Regions from separate parts of the Brevibacterium sp. LAARM2_SD2 genome, predicted to be linked through region 1. Evidence: riboswitches for the same ligand, from Rfam matches in the RefSeq annotation. Region 1 holds a riboswitch; each other region holds the start of a gene.
The links. A riboswitch is a leader RNA that binds a small molecule or an ion and turns the genes downstream of it on or off. The one in region 1 is predicted to bind thiamine pyrophosphate.

Region 1 (5,390 bases):
CGTCCGGACTCGGCAGGGGAATCGTTCATCGGTCAATAGTGCCACGTGGTGCCCGGCATCACCGGACGTTAGGCTGGCCGTCATGAACGCGTTCTTCGTCTCGTCCACCCCGATCCCCTCAGCGCTGCGCGGGTTCGCCCGGGCCCACAGCGATCTCGTCGCGCTCACCGAGGATCCCCTGTTCGTGAGTTCGACAGCGCAGTCCCCGACGCGGACCGTCGGCCTCGTCTCCGGCGGCGGCTCCGGTCACGAACCGATGCACGTCGGCTTCGTCGGCCCGGGCATGCTCGACGCCGCCGTCCCCGGTGAGGTCTTCGCCTCACCGCACAACGCGCAGATCTTCGCGGCGTCGCAGGCGGTGGCCGGCCCCGACGGCGTCCTCCACATCGTCAAGAACTACACGGGCGACGTCATCAACTTCGGCATCGCCGCCGAACGTCTCCGCGCCGCCGGCATCCCCGTGGCGACCGTGCTCGTCGACGACGACATCGCCACCGACAGCGACGACACCGAGACCGGCCGCCGCGGCACCGGGGCGACCGTCATCGTCGAGAAGATCCTCGGCGCTGCCGCCGACGCCGGGTGGGGTCTCGACGAGCTTGCCGACCTCGGCGCCGAGGTGGTCGCCCGGTCCCGGAGCCTCGCCGTGGCCGCTCGCGCCCAGACCGATGCCCACACCGGTCGGCCCGCGTTCGACCTTCCCGAGGGCACCCTCGAATACGGCGTCGGCATCCACGGTGAGCGCGCAGCGACCTCGATTCCGCACGACGGCTTCGAGGCTCTCATCGACCGGATGTGCCGTGAGCTCCTCGCCGCGGTTCCCGGCACCCCGGCCGACGACGAGCTCCTCGTCCTCGTCAACGGACTCGGCGCGACGACCCAGATCGAACTCTTCAATGTCCACGACGCCCTCGGTGCCGCCCTCGAGACCGCAGGCGAGTCGATCGCCGCGTCCCTTGTCGGCAGCTATGTCACCGCGCTCGACATGACCGGGTTCTCCCTCACCGTCACCCGCCTGCAGCCGTCCTGGCTCGACTGGTGGAACGCCGCCTCCCGCACCGCGGCGTTCCCCACCCGCGGCGGTGAGTCCGCGCACGCCGAGGCGGTGCCGACGGCAGCGGCGACGCGGAGTGCGCAGGAGCCGACGTCGACCGCCGACTCTCTGCGGCAGCGGACGGCAGCCGGTGGGGACACGGATCTCGAGACCGCGGTGCTCCGCCGGTTCGCCGAACTCGTCGAGGAGCAGCACGCCCATCTGACGGAACTCGATCAGGTGGGCGGTGACGGGGACTTCGGGGACAACCTCCGCGGTGGACTGCGCCACGCCACTCGACTCGTCGACTCCTCCGAGGCCGCGGGATTCGCCGCAGCCGAAGCGGCGTTCCTCGGCGGCGTCGGCGGCACGAGCGGACCGCTCCTCGGCCTGCTCTTCCACGAGCTCAGCGCCGGTTACGCCGAACTCGACGCCGACACCCACCGCGAGACCGCGTCTGACCTCTGGAAGCGGGCGACGGCGGCCGGATGCGCGGCGATCCAGCGCGTCGGCGGCGCTGAGACCGGGGATCGGACCGTCGTCGACGTCCTCCATCCCACCGCCTCGGCGTTCGGGAAGGGATTCGCCTCAGCGGCGCAGACCGCCGCCGAGGCGGCACAGGCGACGGCCGACATGCAGGCGAGGCGGGGTCGGGCGAGCTACGTCGACGGCCGCGGAGCCGGCACACCCGACGCCGGAGCCGTGGGCATCTCGCTCCTCTTCTCCGCTGCCGCCGAAGTCTACGAGAAGTAGCCCTAGCCGGTACGAGAAGCAGCCTGGCCCGGCAGCGCGGTCACCGGTACGCCTCGTCGAAGAACGCGCGTTCGAGCCCGACGGCCCGCTGCCACAGATCGGCCAGGCGCTGCCGGGCGGCAGCCGATGCCGCATCGTCCCCGCGCGGTACACCCGTTCGAGTTCGTCGACGAGGAACTGCACCCAGCCGGTGAAGGCCTCCCCGCGGTGGAGGTCGATCCACCCGGTGTGGAGGTCGCGGCTCGGCATGGCCCGATCCTGCTCGCCCCACTCGAGGTAGAGCCATTCGGCGATGACGAGGACGACGAGGACGTCGGGGTACGACGCCGCGGCGACCGCCTCGCGCATGACGTCGCGGAACCCCGCGGTCACCTCGGTGAGCTGGGGATCGGTGTAGTCCGCGGGCTCCACCCCCACCTCGGCGAAGGCGCGGAGGAAGTACGAATCCTCATCGGCGGCGAGGAACCCGAGCTGCTGGGCGAACCGGAGCTTCGCGGTGATGGTGTCGGCGTGGGCGACGCTGGCGCCGAGCATCGAGAGGAAGTCATCGAAGAACTGGTAGTCCTGGACGAGGTACTTCGCCATCACCGCGTCGTCGACGGTGCCCGCGAAGAGCTCGGAGACGAACCGGTGATGGGTCGCCGCGGTCCACTCCGCCTCGGCGCTCGCCCGCAGCTCGGGCACGGCTCCGCCGGTCGCGACTGTGATCATGATGAGCCTCCATCTTCCTCCGCCGGTGTCACCCGGATCAGGTTCTAAGGGTCTGCGTGCGCACTCTCAGCGCCGGTCGCGGCGCTCCCCTGTGGTGGTTCGAGACTATCAGCCGACCGGTGCCGCCACAGCTGCGTCATGATGGGCGGCCTCGAGCTTCGCGCCGAGCACCTCGGCCAGCCGGACGGCGGCAGGCTGACGGCCGGCCGCACGCTCGCCGGCCTCGACCTCGGCGTTGTAGTTCGTGTTCGTGTTGATGTCGTAGACGACCTGGCGACCGTCGGCGGTGTCGATGAATTCGACCCCGGCGAAGTCGATGCCGAGTTCGGTGAGCAGCGCTTCGAGCCGACCGATGAGCGGGGTGTCCGCGGTGATCTCGTCGCGCCGGGTGAACTGACTGTCGCCGAGGCTGCCGGCCGTCCCGGGAACGGCGCAGGCATCGGCGGGGCAGAGTTCGAAGGAGCCGGCGGAGACGTCGACGGCGACGGCGTAGTGGAAGCGGCCGCCGATGAACTCGGCGCGCGTGATGAACGGCGCGGCCGGCTGCAGGTACTCCTGGACGAGGGTGATGCCGTCGATCGGCTCGGTGGACCCGTCGGGGGCGAAGTCGGCCACGGCGGCCTCGAGCTCGGCGTGCGAGTCGAAGCGGCGCACGCCCAGTCCCTTGCCGCCCTGGTTGTGCTTCGTGATGAACGGGGGCGCGAACCCGGCAGCCACCTCGGCGATCGCCGCTGATCCGAAGGCCGCCGAGGTGGCCGGCACGTCGATCCCGTGCGCGGCGAGCACGCGGTGCTGGCGGATCTTGCTGACCTCGAGCTCGAGGACCTGCGAGCCGTTGACGACGGTGCGGCCTGCGGCCTCGAGCCACGCGAGGACCGCGCGTCCGTACTCCTTGACGTGGGGGTCCGTGCGGGTGTGCGACGATGCCGAGAGTCGGGACCAGAAGACGCCCTCGGGCGGGGCGGCGGCGAGGTCGATCGCGGCACCGGGCAGCAGCCACTCGACGAGCTCGACGCCGAGGTCGGCGAAGGCGTCAGCGAACGGCGGGATCCACTCGGGATTGTCGTGGATGACGTAGACCGCGGGACCGTCCGCGACCGGCAGGGTGTGCGTGCTCATCGAAGTCCTCTCATGCGCCGTGGCTCTGGCAGGTGCGCTGTTATTGCTCAACAATTCTATCGAGTCGGTGATTCCCTGGGTCGTGTCCGCCCTGCGGCGTAGACTCAGGACCATGGCTATCGCAAAGCAGCCCGTGGTCGTTCTCGATGCTCCGGATGCTGGTGAGCTCGCCCAGTTCTACGGCGAACTCCTCGACTGGCAGGTCCGCGTCGACGACGACGGCACATGGGCCGAGATCACGTCCGATTCCTGGCCGCCCATCTGCTTCCAGCAGGTCGAGGACTACCACGCCCCGAGCTGGCCGAGCCAGGAGCACCCGCAGCAGATGCACATCGACGTCATGGTCGATGACCTCGATGCCGCCGAGGCGGAGGTCATCGGGCTCGGCGCCGGGAAGGCCGCCGTCCAGCCGGGGGAGACATTCCGCGTCTTCCTCGACCCGGCCGGTCACCCGTTCTGTCTCTGCGTCAACTGAGACTCAGCGCGACAGCACGTCGTCGACGGCGTCGATGACGGCATCGGGACGCTCATGGGTGACGAGATGCCCGGCGTCCTCGAGGACGACGAGCCTGCCCTGCGGCATCGCGTCGACGATCGTCGCCGCCGCCGCGTTCTGGCGCGAGCGCATCCGCCGCTCGAGCAGTCCCCGCTGCCGACCGCCCTGGAGGACGACGCCGGGCACGTCCGGTCCGCCGTCGCGTTCGAGCATCCGCATGAGCGCGATCGACGAGGTGACATGCCGTTCCTCGCGCAGCGCCATGCGCATCGCCCGCTGGGTGAGCGAGTCGCGCCAGAACAGGGCGAGATCCGCCTCGGTGATCAGCGGTGATGCCCCGTCGGGCAGGAGCGTTCGGGTGAAGCGATCGCCCTGGCCGGCCCGGATGAGCAGCGACCCGAGCCGCATCGAACCGGCGTTGAGGGCCGCGACCGCAGGGGAGAGGATCGCCGAGGCGGTCGCATCGACGAGCACCATCCCGGCGACCCGCTCGGGGTTGAGGTGCGCGAAGAGTCTGACGATCGGTCCGCCCCAGCTGTGGCCGACGAGGACGACCGGCGTGTTCCCGGCGACCTGGTCGACCACCTCGGCGAGGTCGTCGACGATCCGCTCGAGACTGCGCGGACTCCGGTCGTCAGCGCTGCCGCCGATGTTCGCGCGGTCGTAGGACACGGTCCGGGTGCGGGTGGCGACCTCCCGTTGGATGTGCGTCCAGGCAGCCGCCGAGGCACCCATGCCCGCTTCGAAGACGATGCACGGACCAGGCGCCTCACCTGCGGTGACGGTGCGGATGCGGCGGCCGTCGGCGAGCGTGACGATCTCCTCGGTGAGGCCGTCACCGGGATCGAGGTGCGGCGGGCGAGACGAGCCTGAAGTGTCAGATGAATCTGACTTGTCAGACGAGTCAGGGCGGGGCGGAACGGTCATCGCTGCTTCCTTGCCGGAGGTCCGTGTGCTCCCAGGCTAGCCCCTCACCCGCGCTGACGACGGCGGGCGCACCTACGATGGATGCCATGGAGATCATCGCGTCGTTCGCCGACATCGTCCCTGTTCCCTGGGCCAACGGCGCGGGCGAGACGACCGAGCTCGTCTCCCTCGACGCCTCCACGGCGCTCACCCCCGACCGGCGTTCGTGGCGGCTGAGCATCGCCCGCCTCGAGCGGACCGGTCCGTTCTCCTCCCTGCCCGGACTCGACCGGACGTTCCTTCCCACCGACGCCGAGGTGGTCCTCGACATCGCCGGCACCGCGCACCGGGCCGGCCCCGGATCACCGCTGC
Region 2 (5,390 bases), on a different contig from region 1:
GCGCCCGTCTTCTCGGCGAGGATCGCCGTGCCCCACGCGGCGAGGAGCGCGCCGACCGGCAGGAACCACAGCCGTCTGAGCGCCGCCTTGAGGTCGAGGCCGGTCAGCGGCAGGGCGAGGAGTGAGAAGCCGAGGATGATCCCCGCGGAGACGACGTCGATGCTCAGCAGAGCTCCGACCATGAGGATGAGCGCGACAGCGATCTTCGTCAGCGGGTTGCAGCGCACGAGCGCCGTGCGGCGCACCACCGGGATGAGCTGACCCGGATCCTCGACGGTGACGCGCTCACGAGTCAGGGTCGTCCGCTCACTCAACGCGCTCACCCCGCAGAGGCTGCGCCGACGTGCCGAGGGTGAAGCGGCGGGCTCCAATCGCGTCGAGGAAGTCGAGGTCGTGGCTGACGGCGATGACCGCGCTGCCGTGGTCGAGGACGTCGAGGAACAGTGCGACGAGTCCCGCCCACGTCAGCGCGTCCTGCCCGAACGTCGGCTCATCGACGATGAGGACCTGGGGGCGCGGAGCGATCATCGCCGCCACCGACAGGCGACGCTTCTCCCCGCCGGAGAGACCCTGCGGGTGGGCCTCGGCGATGTCGGACAGTCCCAGCGTCTCCAGCAGGTCGGTCACCCGAGCGTCGACCTCGGCCGCCGACCAGCCGGCCAGTCGCGGACCGAGGGCGAGCTCCTCGGCGACGCTGGGTTTGAGGAACTGATGCTCGGGTTCCTGGAAGACCATGCCGATGCGCGGGGCGAGGAACTTCGAGGGCCAGGTGTACGGCCGCGCCTCCTTCGCCCCGGCGGCAAGCGGCCCCGCTGCGCGCACCTCACCGGAGAACTCGGGGATGAGGCCGGCCAGGGTCAGCGCTGTCGTCGACTTCCCGGCCCCGTTGGCGCCGACGATGCCGAGCGCCTCACCCGCCCGCACCTCGAGGTCGAGATCGGTCGCTGCGGGCACGGCTGCCCGCGGCCGGGCGACGCCCAGGCGCTCGCCGACGAGCACGGGGGACCCGAGTCGGTCCTGCGCTCCAGTTCTGCCCGGCATCGTCCAGCGGTCGGGGGCGGTGCGGGACCCGGATTCGGGCAGCCAGATCCCGGTGGTCCTGAGCACCTCGGCGAGTGCGGGGTCACCGAAGACCTCGTCCGGGGTGCCGTGGGCGACGACGCCTGTGCGGCCGAGGACGATGACGGTGTCGACCTCGTCGCTCCACAGGCTCACCCGGTGCTCGACGACGATCATCGTCGCCGCAGTGGACTCCTGGACCGTGAGGACGGCATCGCGGACCGCCCTCGCCGAGGCGGGGTCGATGTTGGCCGTCGGCTCGTCGAGGACGATCACCTCGGGTGCCATCGCGTGGATCCCGGCGAGCGCGAGGCGCTGCTTCTGGCCCCCGGACAGCGCCGCCGTCGGGTGGGACTGGGGAAGGTCGAGGCCCATGGCGGCCAGGGAGGCGTCGATCCGCGCGTCGACCACCTCGGCGGGCAGACCGAGGTTCTCCATTCCGAACGCGACATCGTCACCGATGCGGGAGAAGATCACCTGCGAATCGGGGTCCTGGAGGACGAGCCCGGTGACGCCTCGGCGGGGGTCGGGTGGGGCGTCGCCGACGAGGAGATCACCGGCTGACTCCCCGGCCTCAGTGGGAAGGACCCCGGCGATCGCATGGAGGAGCGTCGACTTACCCGCCCCCGACGGCCCCAAGAGGAGAACCTTCTCACCTGGGGCGATGTCGAGGTCGACGGGGCCGACGGCGAGGCTGTCCCGATCGGCGTGCCGCCACGAGTATCCGTGGGCGCGGATCGGCAGGCCCATCAGCGCACGCGGCCGGAGGCGAAGGAGCTCAGCGCCCCGGTCTTCGCGATCGCGCGGTAGGCGTACCAGGCGCCGATGCCGGAGATGACGACGCCGGAGATCATCGCGCACACCGCGTAGGCGAGCTGGAAGTCGAACTGCCATTCGGCGTTGTAGAGGATGTTCTCGCTCACGGCCATGAAGGTCGCGGCGACGAGTCCGGACAGCGCGGTCACCCACAGGGTGAACTTCCGGTAGCCGAAGGCGGCGAAGACGAGTTCGGCGCCGAGGCCCTGGAGGAAGCCCGACAGCAGCACGGTCGCCCCGAAGTGGGAGCCGAGGACGCCTTCGACGGCGGCGGCGAGGAGTTCGCACAGCAGCGCGGCTCCGGGTTTGCGGATGATCGCCCCGGCGAGCGGACCGGCGAGCACCCAGAGGCCGGCGATGAGGCCGATCGAGGGCGGGAAGGCCTGGAAGGCGAGCTCGATGCCCTTCCAGCTGGCGGCGAGCACCCAGAAGATCAGGCCCACGGCGATGCCGAGGACCGCGGTGACGACGTAGTCGACGACCCGCCACTTCTTCGTCGGCGGGGCCTGGGTGAATGCCGGTGCCGTCGTCGAGCGGGAACCGGGCGTGGTCGTGTTCGGCATAGCGCCTCCTCGTGTCTCAAGGAGGGGTAGAAGAGTCTCGACTTCCTTCGGCGGTGCTAGCCGCATCAGGTTCGAGGGTCTGCAGCGTCATCTGCACTCTCAGCGCCCTTGGCGGCGCTCCCCTGTCGTGTGCGCTCCACTGTACAACACCTGACGATCCCCGGCACCGCACGTCCGCGGGGCCGGGGATCTGGTGCGAACGGGACTCAGGCCGGAACGACCATGACCGGACCCTCGGCATGGTGGAGGACCCCGCGGGAGACCGATCCGAGCAGCGCGGACTTCACGGCCCCGCGGCCCCGGGTGCCGAGGACGGTGAGCTGCGCGGTCTTCGTCGCCGCGGACAGCAGCGCGGTGGCATCGCCGATGAGCGCCGAGGTGGACACCTGGAGCCCGGGGAACTGACTGCGCAGCTCTTCGGCGTCCTTGTCGAGTTCGGCTTCGATCTGCTGCTGCCGGCGGTCGGCGACGTCACCGCCGAGTTCGAGCTCCGGGTACCAGTAGAGCCATTCCTCCCCGGCCGGCAGCACCGTGACGATCTCGAGGTCGGCGTTGCGCGAAGCGGCCGCCTCGGCGGCGGTGAACATCGCGATCCGCGCGCCCTCGGACCCGTCGACGGCGACGACTACCGGGCCGGTCGTGTCCCCGCGGTGCGCCGAATGGCGGGGGACGACGATCGTCGGGCAGTGGGCGTGCGGCGGCAGCGCGGTCGAGACCGACCCGAGCATGCGGCCCATGAAGCCGCCGCGTCCACGCGCCCCGACGATGATGACATCGGCGTTGGCGCTGAGGTTGACGAGCACACCGGCGGCGTCACCGGATTCGACGGCGTACGTCACCGGTCCGGGATGATCGGCGAGGAGTTCGGCCGCCTCGGCGAGGGTCTTCTCCGCTGCCCGCATCGCGGCTTCGTCCTCGGGTTCGGACGGGATCGAGGCCATGTTCGGGTAGATCATCAGGGGCATCGTGAAGGCCGTGACGACGGTGAGGGGAACGTCTCGGTGCAGCGCCTCGGCGGCACCGTAGCGCAGGGCAAGGGCTGCGAGCTCGGATCCGTCGAAGCCGACGAGGACGCCGAGGTTGTCGGTGAGTCCGGAATCGGAGGCGCGGGTGTCGGTCGGGCGGGCCTCGGCCGGGTTCGCGGCGGACGAGCGGGAGTCAGCAGTCATGGCAGTCCTTCCATCGGGGCCTGACCAACCCTGACGGGGACGACGGCCCCGAAAACCGTGTGCCGTCCTCGTCGCCCTCAGTGTACCCAAGTGTTTTCTACAACGTGTAGAAGACCGCGAGGCGGACGGATTCCTCTCGCGTGCGGCGCGTGCCCACGGCCTCGGCGCGTGCTCACGGCCTGCGCCAGGGGGAGGGGTGCGTCAGACGGCGAAGCCGAGGTAGCTCAGGGCTGAGCGGATGATGTGCTCCTGGCCGTGGGAGAGCTCGGCGACGATGTCGGAGCGCAGCGCCTCGGTGGGGGTGAGCCAGTCGAGGCTGAGCGCATCGGCGCGCGGGGTGCATTCGCCGCGGACCTCCATGACGAAGCACATCGAGATCGCGTGCTGGCGCGGGTCGTGGAGGAGCGAGGTGCCCTCGGTGGGGAAGTACTCGGCGATGTGGAACGGGGCGATGGCCGGCGGGACGACGGGCAGCGCCATCGGGCCGAGGTCGTTCTCGGCATGCCGGAGCAGGGCCTGGCGGATGCTCTCGTGGTAGCGGATGCGTCCGCCGACGACCTCGCGGCCCAGGGTGCCGTCGTCGAGGCGGCGCAGCAGGAGGCCGATCTGCTCGACGTCCCCGGCCTCGCCGACGCGGACCGGAATGGCATTGACATAGGGGATGGGGAGACGGCGGCGAAGCTGGGCGAACTCGTTGTCGTCGAACCAGTTCTCGTCGAAGTCGAGGGCAGTGCGGGTCATATCCCGATTGTGTCACAGTTCACCTGCCCGGGCGGCGGTCGCGGGCCTGCTCGGTCAGCGGTCGCGGGCCGGCTCGGGCAGGGGCGTCACCACGGCTTCCAGCGTCCCGGCACGGCCCGCCCACCTCGGCGTTCGTCTGCCCGCCCACCCGGGGTGGTGTCGGGCGTCACCGCTCGGGTAAAGTATCTTGATGTCAAGATAAAACTCTGGCCGGGCCCGCGGACGCAGCAGTGACGTGGCCTACAGTTGAGACAACCATTCCCCAGGCCTGCAGCGGTCGCGACATGGCCAGCGGCGGTCAAGGACGATTGAAGGGATTGCCCATGATTGATCATGAAGTCCGTACCCACAAGAGCTCAGAGAACCTGGCTCGTGAAGACCAGCTCGCCTGGAAGATCGCAGAAGTCGCCTCCGACACCACCCCGGTTGATGCCGATGTCACTGAGATGGTCATCAACCGCGTCATCGACAACGCCGCCGTCGCGGCCGCCTCGGTCAACCGGTCGGCGCCCACCCACGCCCGCGAACAGGCGCAGGCGCATCCGTTCAGCCCCGGCGCCACGATCTTCGGTCTGCCGCTGGGCGACCGCTTCTCCCCGGAATGGGCGGCCTGGGCCAACGGCGTGGCCGTGCGCGAACTCGACTTCCACGACACCTTCCTCGCCGCCGAGTACTCCCACCCCGGTGACAACATCCCGCCGGTCCTCGCTGTCGCCCAGCACATGGGCATCGCCGGTCCCGACCTCATCAACGGCATCGCCACCGGATACGAGATCCAGGTCGACCTCGTCAAGGGCATGAGCCTGCACCAGCACAAGATCGACCACGTCGCCCACCTCGGGCCCTCGGCCGCCGCCGGCATCGGCGCGATGCTCCACCTGCCCACCGAGGTGACCTTCCAGGCGATTCAGCAGGCCCTGCATGTGACGACGGCGACCCGCCAGTCGCGCAAGGGCGAGATCTCCTCGTGGAAGGCCCACGCTCCGGCGTTCGCGGGCAAGATGGCCGTCGAAGCCGTCGACCGCGCGATGCGCGGCGAGGG
Region 3 (5,390 bases), on a different contig from region 1:
GGTGACGAAGACGAATCCGGTGAGGAGGTTGACCACGGGCACGGCGATGAGGAGGGCGACGAGGCCGGTCAGGGCGAAGAAGCCGCGCCCCGGCCGGACGTCTGCGAGCACGATGCCCAGAGTCCGCTCCTGCCGGGTCCGCTCCCAGGTGAGGACGCGACGGGAGAGCGCCGAGGCGGGCGGGAGGCACGCGGCGAGCAGCAGCGGCAGGCAGAGGAGGCCGCCCCACAGCACCCCGAGCACGGAGAGCGACCACCGCCTGAGGAACATGCGGGGTTCGCGCGGGATCGTCGCGGGCCACGGCATGGCTCGATCGTAGCAACGCAGGTCAGGGCGTCTGGAGGTGTCAGACCTCACATCTCGTTCCGGTTTTCCGCAGCGTGTCGGCAGGTGAACCCGTCCCTGGAATGCGCTCCGCCTCGTATCGGCGAGCACGGCCGCGTCACTAGGGTCGATGACCATGGACTTCGCTCTCGACCTCATCCAGCAGACGCTGACCTCCCCGTGGCTCTACCTCCTCATCGCCGTCGTCGCGGCCCTCGACTCCCTCGTCCCGATCGTGCCCTCGGAGACCGTCGTCATCACTGCCGCCGCGTACGCCGTGACCGGCAGTCCGGCGGCGGTGGGCATCATCGCGGCGGCGGCCGTCGGTGCGCTCCTCGGCGATCTCGCCGCCCACCTCGTCGGTCGCGGCGGCAGTCGCGCCACCGACCGGTGGGTCCGGTCGGCCCGGCTGCGCCGGCTGCTCGCCTCGACGGCGGAGATGTTCGCCGTCCGGGGCGGCGCGATGCTCGTCGCGGGACGGTTCATCCCCGGCGGGCGGACGGCGACGACGATCGCCTCGGGGATGCTCCGTTATCCCCTGCCGCGGTTCCTCGCCGTCGACTTCCTCGGGGCGCTGGCGTGGGCGGTCTACTCGACGGGTATCGGGCTCCTCGGCGGGGCAGTGTTCGCCGATCAGCCGCTGTGGGGTGTCGTCCTCGGCGTCGGCATCGCGCTCACCCTCACCGGCATCGCCGAGGTGGCCCGCCGTCTCCGGGCGAAGCGGAGGGCCGCTGTTGCCGAGCCCGTATCCGGAGGTTTCGAATCTGACGGCACCGCTGCCCTCGAGCCCGCGGTGCCCGAGCCCACGGCAGCTGCGGTCGGGCCACGGAGGTGCGTCCCGACCGCAGAGCGCGCCCGCCTCATGCGCTCCGGTCGAACTCGCCTGCTCGCAGCTGCACGAGAGTGAGATCGAGCAGCGGGGTCGGCACGCCGAGGTCGCGCGCCGTCGTCTGGAGGTGGCCGAGGATGTGCTCGGTCTCGTTCGGCAGTCCGGCCGTGACGTCCCGGTAGAGCGAGGAGGTGAAGGCGGAGCCCTCGGCGGTGAGCATCGACAGGGTGGCCGCCCTGGCCCGCGCGGAGACCGGGTGGCCGGCGGCCATGGCGACGGCTTCGAGTTCGTCGATGATCCCCACGACGTGGGGTTCGCCACCGGCGGCCATGATCGCGCCGACCGGTGCCCGGAAGAGGCACGTGACGACACCGGCCGCGGCGATGAACACCCACTTCTCCCACAGGGCGTCGTCGATGCCGTCGATGACCTGCAGCCGGAAGCCGGGGACGTCGAGCGCGTCGACGACCGCGGGTGGGACCTCTCCCCCGCCGAGGCGGCCGATCGTCATCGTCGCGAGATCCGTCATCTGGACGATGTCGGCTCCGCGCATCGTGCCGACGATCTTGACGAGCCCACCGAGCACCTGCCCGGGGAACTCCGCCTCGAGGCGACCGATCTGCGCCATCCCATTGAGGAACGGGATGATGAGAGTCTGGGGTCCGACGGCCGGCCGGAGGTCGGCGATGATCGATTCGAGGGCACCGGCCTTGACGGCGACGAGGATGAGGTCGACCGGGGTCGAGTCGGCCGCGAGCTCCTCCGCCGTCGTCACGGTCACCGGGTTCGTCCGGTCCTCGTCGGGGGCGATGAATCGCAGACCGTTCTCTCTCAGCGCCTCGGCGCGTGCGGGCCTGACGAGGAAGGTGACGTCGCGTCCGGCTTCGACGAGGCGGGTGCCGAAGGCGCCGCCGGTCGCGCCGGCTCCGGCGATGAGGATTGTCACAGGGTGCCGTCCTTCGTGGTCGTGCCAGTTGTCGTGCCAGTGGTCGTGCCAGCGGTCGTGTCGGGGTCAGCGGAAGCCAGCTGCGCACGCAGCCGAGCGGCCGCCTCGGCGGGGTCAGGCGCCTCGGTGATCGCGCGGACGACGACGATGCGTGACGCCCCGGTCTCCTGCACGGCCTGGAGACGGTCACCGGCAGAGATCCCGCCGATCGCGAACCACGGCTTGACCGTCCTCCCGCTCACCGCCGCCAGCGGATCGAGCCCGGCCGCCGGGCGACCGGGCTTCGTCGGGGTCTCCCACACGGGGCCGAGGCAGAAGTAGTCGATCTCCGGGTCGGCGGCAGCGGCGAGCGCCTGCTCGACCGAATGCGTCGACCGGCCGAGGATGACGTCGTCGCCGAGCACCGTGCGGGCCTGCGCGCTCGTCAGGTCGCCCTGCCCGACATGGAAGACGTCGGCGCCGACGAGGAGGGCGACGTCGGCGCGGTCGTTGACGGAGAAGAGCTTCCCGTGCCGGTGGGCGGCATCGCGGAGGATCTCGAGGGCGGCGATCTCCTCCCTGGCTTCGAGACCTTTGTCGCGGAGCTGGATGATGTCGACGCCCCCGGCGTAGGCGGCATCGAGGAACTCACCGAGGTCGCCCTGCTGCGTGCGGGCGTCGGTGCAGAGGTAGAGCCGGGCGGAGGCGAGCGCACGGGTCCGCGCGGCATCCCGGCCGGTGGAGTCGCGGTCGACCGGGTGCCCCACGTTCTCAGCAAGGGCGGTCACGGGGTCTTGCACTGCGGGAGACGTTGGCATCGTGGGAACCATGCTCCTAGAGTAGAGGAGTTCGCGGGAGCCTCGCTGGGAGGCTGAGAGGGCTTCGTGCCGACCGCCTTACCTGATGCGGGTCATGCCGCCGGAGGGAGAATCGCATGGACGTCATCGTCGTCGGCGCCGGGATCATCGGCCTGGCCACGGCGTGGGAGCTCCACCGGCGCGGGGCGGCCGTCACCGTCATCGATCCGCATCCGGGCTCGGGCGCCACCGCGGCCGCGGCCGGGATGATCGCCCCTGCCGCCGAGATCGCGTGGGGCCAGACTCCGCTGTTTCCGCTCATGCGCGTCTCCGCCGACCTCTACCCGGACTTCACTGCGGCACTGACCCGGGAATCGGGGGCCGACCTCGGGGAGACGGCGACCGCCACACTCGTCTGCGCCGGTGACCGCGCGGATCTCACGGCCCTGCGCGAACTCAGCGCCCTCCAGTCCGCGGCCGGTTCCGACCTCGACCTGCTCACCGGATCCCGCGCCCGCGACCTCGAACCAGCCCTGGCCCCCGGTGTGTGCGGGGCCGTCCTCATTCCCGGCGATCATGCGATCGATCCCCGGCGGGTGACGCGCGCGCTGCTCACCGTCCTCGGCGACCGCGTCATCGAGGAGCGGGTGACGGGACTGGTCGGCGATGAGGGATCACCGACCGGTGCCCCGGCTCGGACGACCGGAGTCGAGCTCGCCTCGGGACGTCGGCTGTACGCCGATCAGGTCGTGCTCGCCGCAGGCATGGCGCACAATGCGATCGCCGGCGCTCCCGCGCTGCCGCTGCGAGCCGTCCACGGCGACGTCATCCGGCTCCGCTCGGATCCCGGCGCTCCCCCGCTGCTCACCCGGACGATCCGGGGACTCGTCGCCGGTCGGCCGTCTACGTCGTGCCGCGGCCCGATGGGGAGCTCGTCCTCGGGGCGACCTCCCGGGAGGACGGCCAGTCGGGCATCCTCGCCGAGGGCGTCCACCGTCTCCTCCACGACGCCGAACGCCTCGTGCCCGGGCTCCTCGGATGTGAGATCACGGAGATCACGGCACGGGCCCGGCCCGGCTCGCCCGACGACCTCCCCCTCCTCGGTCGCACCGACCCCGGTCTCGTCGTCTCCACCGGGTACTTCCGCCACGGGGTGCTCCTCGCACCGTTCGGCGCCCGCCTCGGCGCGGATCTCGTCGTCGGCGCGGACTCCGCGTGGCTGCCCGTCGGTGCGCGCGAGGCCGTGGCACCGGCACGGTTCGAGTCCGACCACTCGCCATCATCACCGCAGTCACCGGCTGCACCACTGCTGACAGCAAGGAAGGGATCATGACCATCACACTCAACGGCGACCGCCGGGACATCACCGCGGGCACGACCGCCCGCACCCTCGTCGAGGACATCACCGGTCGGCAGCTGAGCGAAGACGGCACCCCGGTCGACGGCGGCCGCCTCGGGGTGGCCCTCGCCGTCGACGGCGAGGTCGTGCGACGCGGCCTGTGGGCCGGCTTCACCATCACCGACGGCCACACCGTCGACATCGTCACCGCAGTCCAGGGAGGCTGACATGAGCTGGACCATCGACACCGTCACCTTCGACTCCCACCTCGTCATGGGCACCGGTGGGGCGAGCACTCTGCGCATCCTCGAGGACGCCCTGACCGCCTCGGCGACAGAGCTGACGACGGTCGCGATCCGCCGCTTCGACGCCGCGGCCAGGGATTCGGTGTTCGCGCTCCTCGAGCGGCTGGGCATCCGCTCGCTGCCGAACACGGCCGGCTGCTACACGGCCCGCGATGCCGTGCTCACTGCCCAGCTGGCCCGGGAGGCGCTCGAGACGAACTGGGTCAAACTCGAGGTCATCGCCGACGAGGACACCCTGCTGCCCGACCCCGTCGAACTCTTCCGCGCCGCCGAGGAGCTCGTCCTCGACGGCTTCACGGTCTTCGCCTACACGAACGACGATCCCGCGCTGGCGAAGCGGCTCGAGGACGCCGGGGTCGCCGCGGTCATGCCCGCCGGCGCCCCGATCGGTTCGGGCCTGGGCATCCTCAACCCGCACAACATCGAGACGATCGTCTCCCGCGCCCAGGTGCCGGTCATCCTCGACGCGGGCATCGGCACCGCCTCGGACGCCGCCCTGGCCATGGAGCTCGGGTGCACCGCGGTGCTGCTCGCCTCCGCCGTCACCCGCGCGCACGACGCCCGGCGATGGCGCAGGCGATGCGGCTCGCCGTCGACGCCGGTCGCCTCGCGGCCGGGGCGGGACGGATCCCCAGACGTCCGCTCGCGCTCGCATCGTCGCCCGACGACGGGCGGGTGACCGCGGAGACCGCCCGCACGACCTCGGTCGAGAACCTGGTGATGGGACCGTGAGACCGCTCGTCGAACCCGGACCCGAGCTCAGCCCCGCGGAGATCGCACGCTACTCCCGGCATCTCAGCCTGCCCGATGTCGGGGTGACCGGTCAGCGCCGCCTGCGCGCGGCGAAGATCCTCGTCATCGGCGCCGGCGG
Region 4 (5,390 bases), on a different contig from region 1:
GCCGGGTCACGCGGGCGCTGTCCTCGTCCCACCACGAGTAGAAGAGGAACGGCACGTTGATGCCGGCCTCTGAGTAGAAGAACGGGGGCCGGCGCTCACCGGCGGTGACGGCGAACGGCACGTCGTTGCCGGCGACCGGGGCCGGGCAGGTTGCGAACGCGGAGAACGCGAACGGGTAGTTGACCGCACGGTTGAAGTCGACGACGAGCGACCCGTCGGCGTTGGGAATGCCGAGGTCAAGGGTCCGCCACGCCGCCGTCGACCGCCCGTTCGTCTCATCGTGGAAGTCGAGCTGGAGTCCCGTCGCCGGGCACCCCGAGGCCACGAGCGACACCTCCCCGGCGGGCGTGGTAAAGGTGACGGTGCCGACGAGCATCGTCTCGAGCGTGAGGTTCTCCTGCGCCGAGGCGACCGGCCGGATCTCGGGTTCGTCGAAGGGGGTGAAGCGGGCGAGGAAGACGAAGTCCCGGTTCGGATCGAAGACGGGGACCTCGACGAACTTCGCGAGCAGCGGCGACTTCGAGTCGCGGATGCGCACACCGAGGCGACCGCCGCGTTCGATGAGCTCATAGAGGACATGGCCGACAGTGAACCAGTCGAGCGACCCGCCGGTCGGCAGCTTCGCGCTGAACCCGTTGTCCTCGACCCTGACCTGGGGAGACTCCGGCAGCGGAATGTCATCGGCGCCGAGGCGGACGGCCGTGCGCGTCGACCCGGACTCCCATTCCGCGTCGGTGCCTGAACGGGGATCGGTGCCTGCCTCGGGCCTGGTGCCGGGGCCGGTGTCGGTGAGGTCGTGGGAGGTGGGAGCCGCCTCGGTGGGGGCACTGAGCAGATCGAAGGTCGCGGCCGCAGGGCCGGCCTTCGTGCCGGGATCGAGCGCGAGGGTGACCCAGCCGTCGTCGTCGACGGTGAACGTTCCCGGCGCTCCCGGCCACGTCGACTCCTCGTCGAGCCAGTGGAGCCCGACGACGCTGAGCCACCCGAAGGGCGTCGCCAACGAGGAGTTCCGCGAGTCCCGCCACGTATTCCACTCGGCCACGAATTGGTTCACGTCGAACACTCCTCGCATTCTCACTCGTCGTTGCACGCTCGTCCGCGCCGGCCGTCGACGTTCGGCGACCGCCGGCCCGCCCGGTTCGGACGACCGCTGACCGTCCATGTCGGACGACCGCCGGCCCGCCCGGTGCGGGAGACCGCTGACCATCCACGTCGGACGACCGCTGATCGTCCGCTTCGGGCGACCGCTGGCGCTTCGGCCCCTGTGGTCGAAGCTACCCCAAAGGATAGGCTGTTCAGATGAGCACTCCATCCACGGATCAGACAGCAAACGCGCAGGTCGCAGCCGACCTCTCCGCTTTCGTCACGGCCTCTCCCAGCTCCTATCATGCCACTGCCGCAGCGGCCGAGCGCTTCGACGCCGCCGGGTTCACCCGACTCGACGAACGTCAGCCGTGGACCCTTGAGGTCGGCCACGGGTACTACGTCATCCGCGACGGCGCGATCATCGCCTGGATGGCCCCGACAGGGCGGATTGACGCAGCGGAAGCCGATTCGACCGCGAACGGGTCGACCGCCTCGGCGGTGCCCCCGTTCCGGGTCTTCGGCTCCCACACCGATTCGCCGGCGTTCAAACTCAAGCCCGGTGACGAGTTCGTCGCCGAAGGCGTGCGCCAGTTCGGTGTCGAGATCTACGGCGGGCCGCTGCTCAACTCGTGGCTCGATCGGGAGCTCGCCCTCGCCGGGCGCCTCAGCCTCGCCGACGGCAGCGTCGTCCTCGCGCACACGCCGGCGATCGCACGCATCCCGCAGCTCGCGATCCATCTCGACCGGCAGGTCAACGAGGGCCTCACCCTCGACAAGCAGCGGCACACGACCCCGATCGTCGGTCTCGCCGACCTCGCCGAGGCCGATGTCCTCGAGATCCTCGCCGCCTCCGCCGGCGTCGACCCCGAACTCATCGTCGGCCACGACGTCTACACGATCCCCGCGCAGGAGCCCGCGCTCTTCGGCGCCGCGGACGAGTTCTTCGCCTCCCCGAGACTCGACAACCTCCTCTCCGTCCACGCCGGGGTGACCGCGATGACGTCCCTCGACGCCGAGGCGCTCGATGCGGTGGCCCTGTTCGCCGGGTTCGACCATGAGGAGGTGGGGTCGAACTCGCGCTCGGGCGCGAGCGGGCCGTTCCTCTCCGACGTCACCGAGCGGATCGTCGCCGCCCTCTTCCCCGAGGCGAACCGCAGTGACTACCTCGCCGCACTGGCCGCCTCGGTGTGCGTGTCCTCCGACGCCGGACACGCCGCCCACCCGAACTACCCCGAACGCCACGATCCGCACGTGCGTCCGCGCCTGGGTGCGGGGCCCCTGCTCAAACTCAACGCCCAGCAGCGGTATGCCACCGATGCCGTCGGCACGGCGACGTGGGCCCGCGCCTGTGCAGCCGCCGGGGTCGAGTACCAGGACTTCGTCTCGAACAACTCGGTGCCGTGCGGGTCGACGATCGGACCGCTGACGGCCACCCGCATGGGCATGACGACGGTCGATGTGGGACCGGCGCTCTACTCGATGCACTCGGCGCGGGAGATGTGCGCGATCAGCGACGTCGTCGCGCTCGGCGCGGTCGCGAAAACGTTCCTCCAGGGGGCGTGAGGCGCCGCGCCTGCGGGAGCCGACACAGGGGGCGAGCGCTTGCTCGTTCAACGCAGCGCCTCGTTCACCCCTGAGCCTCACTCACCCCTGAGTCTCACTCAACACGAAGCGTGAATATCGCGTCCCCAAAGACGCGATATTCACGCTCCGTGTTGAACGAGCGCCGGCAGATTCGCCGAGGCGGCGATATTCACGCTCGCCGTTGAACGAGCACCCCGAGGACGAGCACCGGCGCACGCCCGCAGACACCCCGTCAGCGAAGTCGCGGGAGTGCGTCCGCCGAGGCGCGATGCTGCACGCACGATGACGCAGCGAGCGGGGCGCGCACGCACAATGCGCGTGGAAGCAGGCCTGCAGGCACGATGCCGCAGGCGTCCAGCGTGCGCAGGAATCCGAGGCGAGCCCACTGGGGTACTTCCCCCAGGGCGCGTCCGCTGGGCACGTCCACCGAGGCACGTCGGCAGGAGCCCGTCCACCGGGGCACACCCACTGGGGCGCGTCCACTTGGGCACGCTGAAACTGAGGCACCAAATCGGGCGACCGCGCGTCCACCGTCTCGCGCAGTGAACACCTGCCGCGGGTGATTTTGTGGCGGCGCCCACACCGTGATAGTCGTTGTGTGACCCCACGGGGGCCTTCGGAAGAGGGCTGAGATCGAGCTGAGACCGCTCGAGACCGTTGAACCTGATCCGGTTGATACCGGCGGAGGAAGAGAGGATCGCAGATGACTGCGCCCACCCCAGAAACCACCCGTCCCACCGTTGCCCCGCGCCCGACGGCACCGGCCGAGAACTCCGCGAGCACCCCCGCGGGTTTCGCTCTCGAGCAGTACCCCACCCATTCCCTGGCCTGGGTCGAGGACCGTGAGCACGGCATCCGCGTGCCCGTCACCCGCATCGACCTCGACGACACGAACGGCCGCCCCAACGAGCCGGTCCACGTCTACCGCACCGTCGGGCCCGGCGCCGTCCCCGAACAGGGCCTGCCCCCGCACCGCGCGGAGTGGATCGCCGACCGCGACGACACCGAGGACTACGCGGCCCGCGGCCACCTCATCGAGGACGACGGGCGGGCAGCCGTCCGCCGCGGCGCACCCTCCCAGCAGTGGCAGGGGCCCGACCGGACGCCTCGGCGCGCGAAGCCCGGACGCACCGTCACGCAGATGCACTACGCCCGGCAGGGCATCATCACCCCCGAGATGCGCTACATCGCGATCCGCGAGCAGTGCGACGTCGAACTCGTCCGCTCCGAGGTCGCTGCCGGGCGCGCGATCATCCCCGCGAACATCAACCACCCCGAATCCGAGCCGATGATCATCGGCAAGGCGTTCCTCGTCAAGATCAACGCGAACATCGGCAACTCGGCGGTGACGAGCTCGATCGCCGAGGAGGTGCAGAAGCTCCAGTGGGCCGCGAAGTGGGGTGCCGACACCCTCATGGACCTCTCGACGGGCAACGACATCCACACCACCCGCGAGTGGATCATCCGCAACTCCCCCATCCCCATCGGCACCGTGCCGATCTACCAGGCGCTTGAGAAGGTCGACGGCGACGCCGAGGCGCTGACCTGGGAGATCTACCGCGACACCGTCATCGAACAGTGCGAGCAGGGCGTCGACTACATGACCGTCCACGCCGGTGTGCTGCTGCGCTACGTCCCGCTCACCGCCGACCGCGTGACCGGAATGGTCTCCCGCGGCGGGTCGATCATGGCCGGATGGTGCCTGGCCCACCATGAGGAGAACTTCCTCTACACGCACTTCGACGAGCTCTGTGAGATCTTCGCGGCCTACGATGTCGCGTTCTCCCTCGGCGACGGGCTGCGCCCCGGCTCGATCGCCGACGCCAACGACGCCGCCCAGTTCGCCGAACTCGACACCCTCGCCGAGCTGACGAAGCGGGCATGGGAGCACGACGTCCAGGTCATGGTCGAGGGCCCCGGCCACATTCCGCTCCATCTCGTGCGGGAGAACGTCGAGCGCCAGCAGGAGCTCTGCGACGGCGCCCCCTTCTACACCCTGGGTCCGCTCGTCACGGACATCGCGCCCGGCTACGACCACATCACCTCGGCGATCGGGGCGACGGAGATCGCCCGGTACGGCACGGCGATGCTCTGCTACGTCACCCCGAAGGAGCACCTGGGACTGCCCGACCTCGACGACGTCAAGACGGGGGTGATCACGTACAAGATCGCCGCCCACGCCGCGGACGTCGCGAAGGGCCACCCGGGGGCGACGGCCCGGGACGATGCGCTGTCGAAGGCGCGGTTCGAGTTCCGCTGGCGCGACCAGTTCGCGCTCGGCCTCGACCCGGAGACCGCCGAGTCCTTCCACGACGAGACGCTGCCGGCGGAACCGGCGAAGACCGCGCACTTCTGCTCGATGTGCGGGCCGAAGTTCTGCTCGATGCGCATCTCCCAGGACATCCGCGACACGTACGGCAGCGCCGAGGCGCAGGCCGCGATCGCCGGCATGCAGGCCAAGAGCCGGGAGTTCCTCGCCGCCGGCGGTGAGGTCTATCTGCCCGAACCGACGATCGGTCCGCGGCAGGGCTGAGGTCCGGGCAGGGCTGAGGTCCGGGCAGGACTGAGGTCCGGGCTGGGCTGGGGTCCGGTCAGCGGGTGTCGGCGGGGTGGGGTCGGCGTGCCTCACCCCGCCGAGGCGGTTGCCGGGGTGAGATCGGAGTGCCCCACCTCGCCGCGGTGCTCCCGGGCTGGGAGCGAAGTTCCCACCTCGCCGAGGT

Region 2: another riboswitch for thiamine pyrophosphate. It lies ahead of AC2W7K_RS07660 (ECF transporter S component); the one in region 1 lies ahead of AC2W7K_RS06550 (TenA family protein).
Region 3: another riboswitch for thiamine pyrophosphate. It lies ahead of AC2W7K_RS08095 (FAD-dependent oxidoreductase); the one in region 1 lies ahead of AC2W7K_RS06550 (TenA family protein).
Region 4: another riboswitch for thiamine pyrophosphate. It lies ahead of thiC (phosphomethylpyrimidine synthase ThiC); the one in region 1 lies ahead of AC2W7K_RS06550 (TenA family protein).

The regions. Positions count from the first base shown of each region.
Region 1 is NZ_JBNFOM010000007.1:118,852-124,241, reverse strand. Features, by position in the region: gene AC2W7K_RS06560 (PH domain-containing protein) at 1-29, opposite strand, end outside; gene AC2W7K_RS06555 (dihydroxyacetone kinase subunit DhaK) at 83-1,786, shown strand; partial or broken gene AC2W7K_RS06550 (TenA family protein) at 1,994-2,497, opposite strand; TPP riboswitch at 2,494-2,598, opposite strand; gene AC2W7K_RS06545 (ATP-grasp domain-containing protein) at 2,606-3,616, opposite strand; gene AC2W7K_RS06540 (VOC family protein) at 3,729-4,091, shown strand; gene AC2W7K_RS06535 (alpha/beta fold hydrolase) at 4,095-5,039, opposite strand; gene AC2W7K_RS06530 (HutD family protein) at 5,126-5,390, shown strand, end outside.
Region 2 is NZ_JBNFOM010000009.1:57,279-62,668, reverse strand. Features, by position in the region: gene AC2W7K_RS07670 (energy-coupling factor transporter transmembrane component T family protein) at 1-323, opposite strand, end outside; gene AC2W7K_RS07665 (ABC transporter ATP-binding protein) at 307-1,809, opposite strand; gene AC2W7K_RS07660 (ECF transporter S component) at 1,809-2,438, opposite strand; TPP riboswitch at 2,464-2,572, opposite strand; gene AC2W7K_RS07655 (universal stress protein) at 2,645-3,607, opposite strand; gene AC2W7K_RS07650 (DUF4916 domain-containing protein) at 3,809-4,348, opposite strand; gene AC2W7K_RS07645 (MmgE/PrpD family protein) at 4,672-5,390, shown strand, end outside.
Region 3 is NZ_JBNFOM010000010.1:16,762-22,151, forward strand. Features, by position in the region: gene AC2W7K_RS08075 (sensor histidine kinase) at 1-306, opposite strand, end outside; gene AC2W7K_RS08080 (DedA family protein) at 455-1,231, shown strand; gene AC2W7K_RS08085 (ketopantoate reductase family protein) at 1,185-2,099, opposite strand; gene thiE (thiamine phosphate synthase) at 2,096-2,845, opposite strand; TPP riboswitch at 2,920-3,022, shown strand; partial or broken gene AC2W7K_RS08095 (FAD-dependent oxidoreductase) at 3,013-3,678, shown strand; gene AC2W7K_RS08100 (FAD-dependent oxidoreductase) at 3,786-4,208, shown strand; gene thiS (sulfur carrier protein ThiS) at 4,205-4,441, shown strand; partial or broken gene AC2W7K_RS08110 (thiazole synthase) at 4,443-5,251, shown strand; gene moeB (molybdopterin-synthase adenylyltransferase MoeB) at 5,248-5,390, shown strand, end outside.
Region 4 is NZ_JBNFOM010000036.1:678-6,067, reverse strand. Features, by position in the region: gene AC2W7K_RS16890 (DUF1684 domain-containing protein) at 1-1,054, opposite strand, end outside; gene AC2W7K_RS16885 (M18 family aminopeptidase) at 1,300-2,649, shown strand; TPP riboswitch at 3,267-3,377, shown strand; gene thiC (phosphomethylpyrimidine synthase ThiC) at 3,374-5,203, shown strand.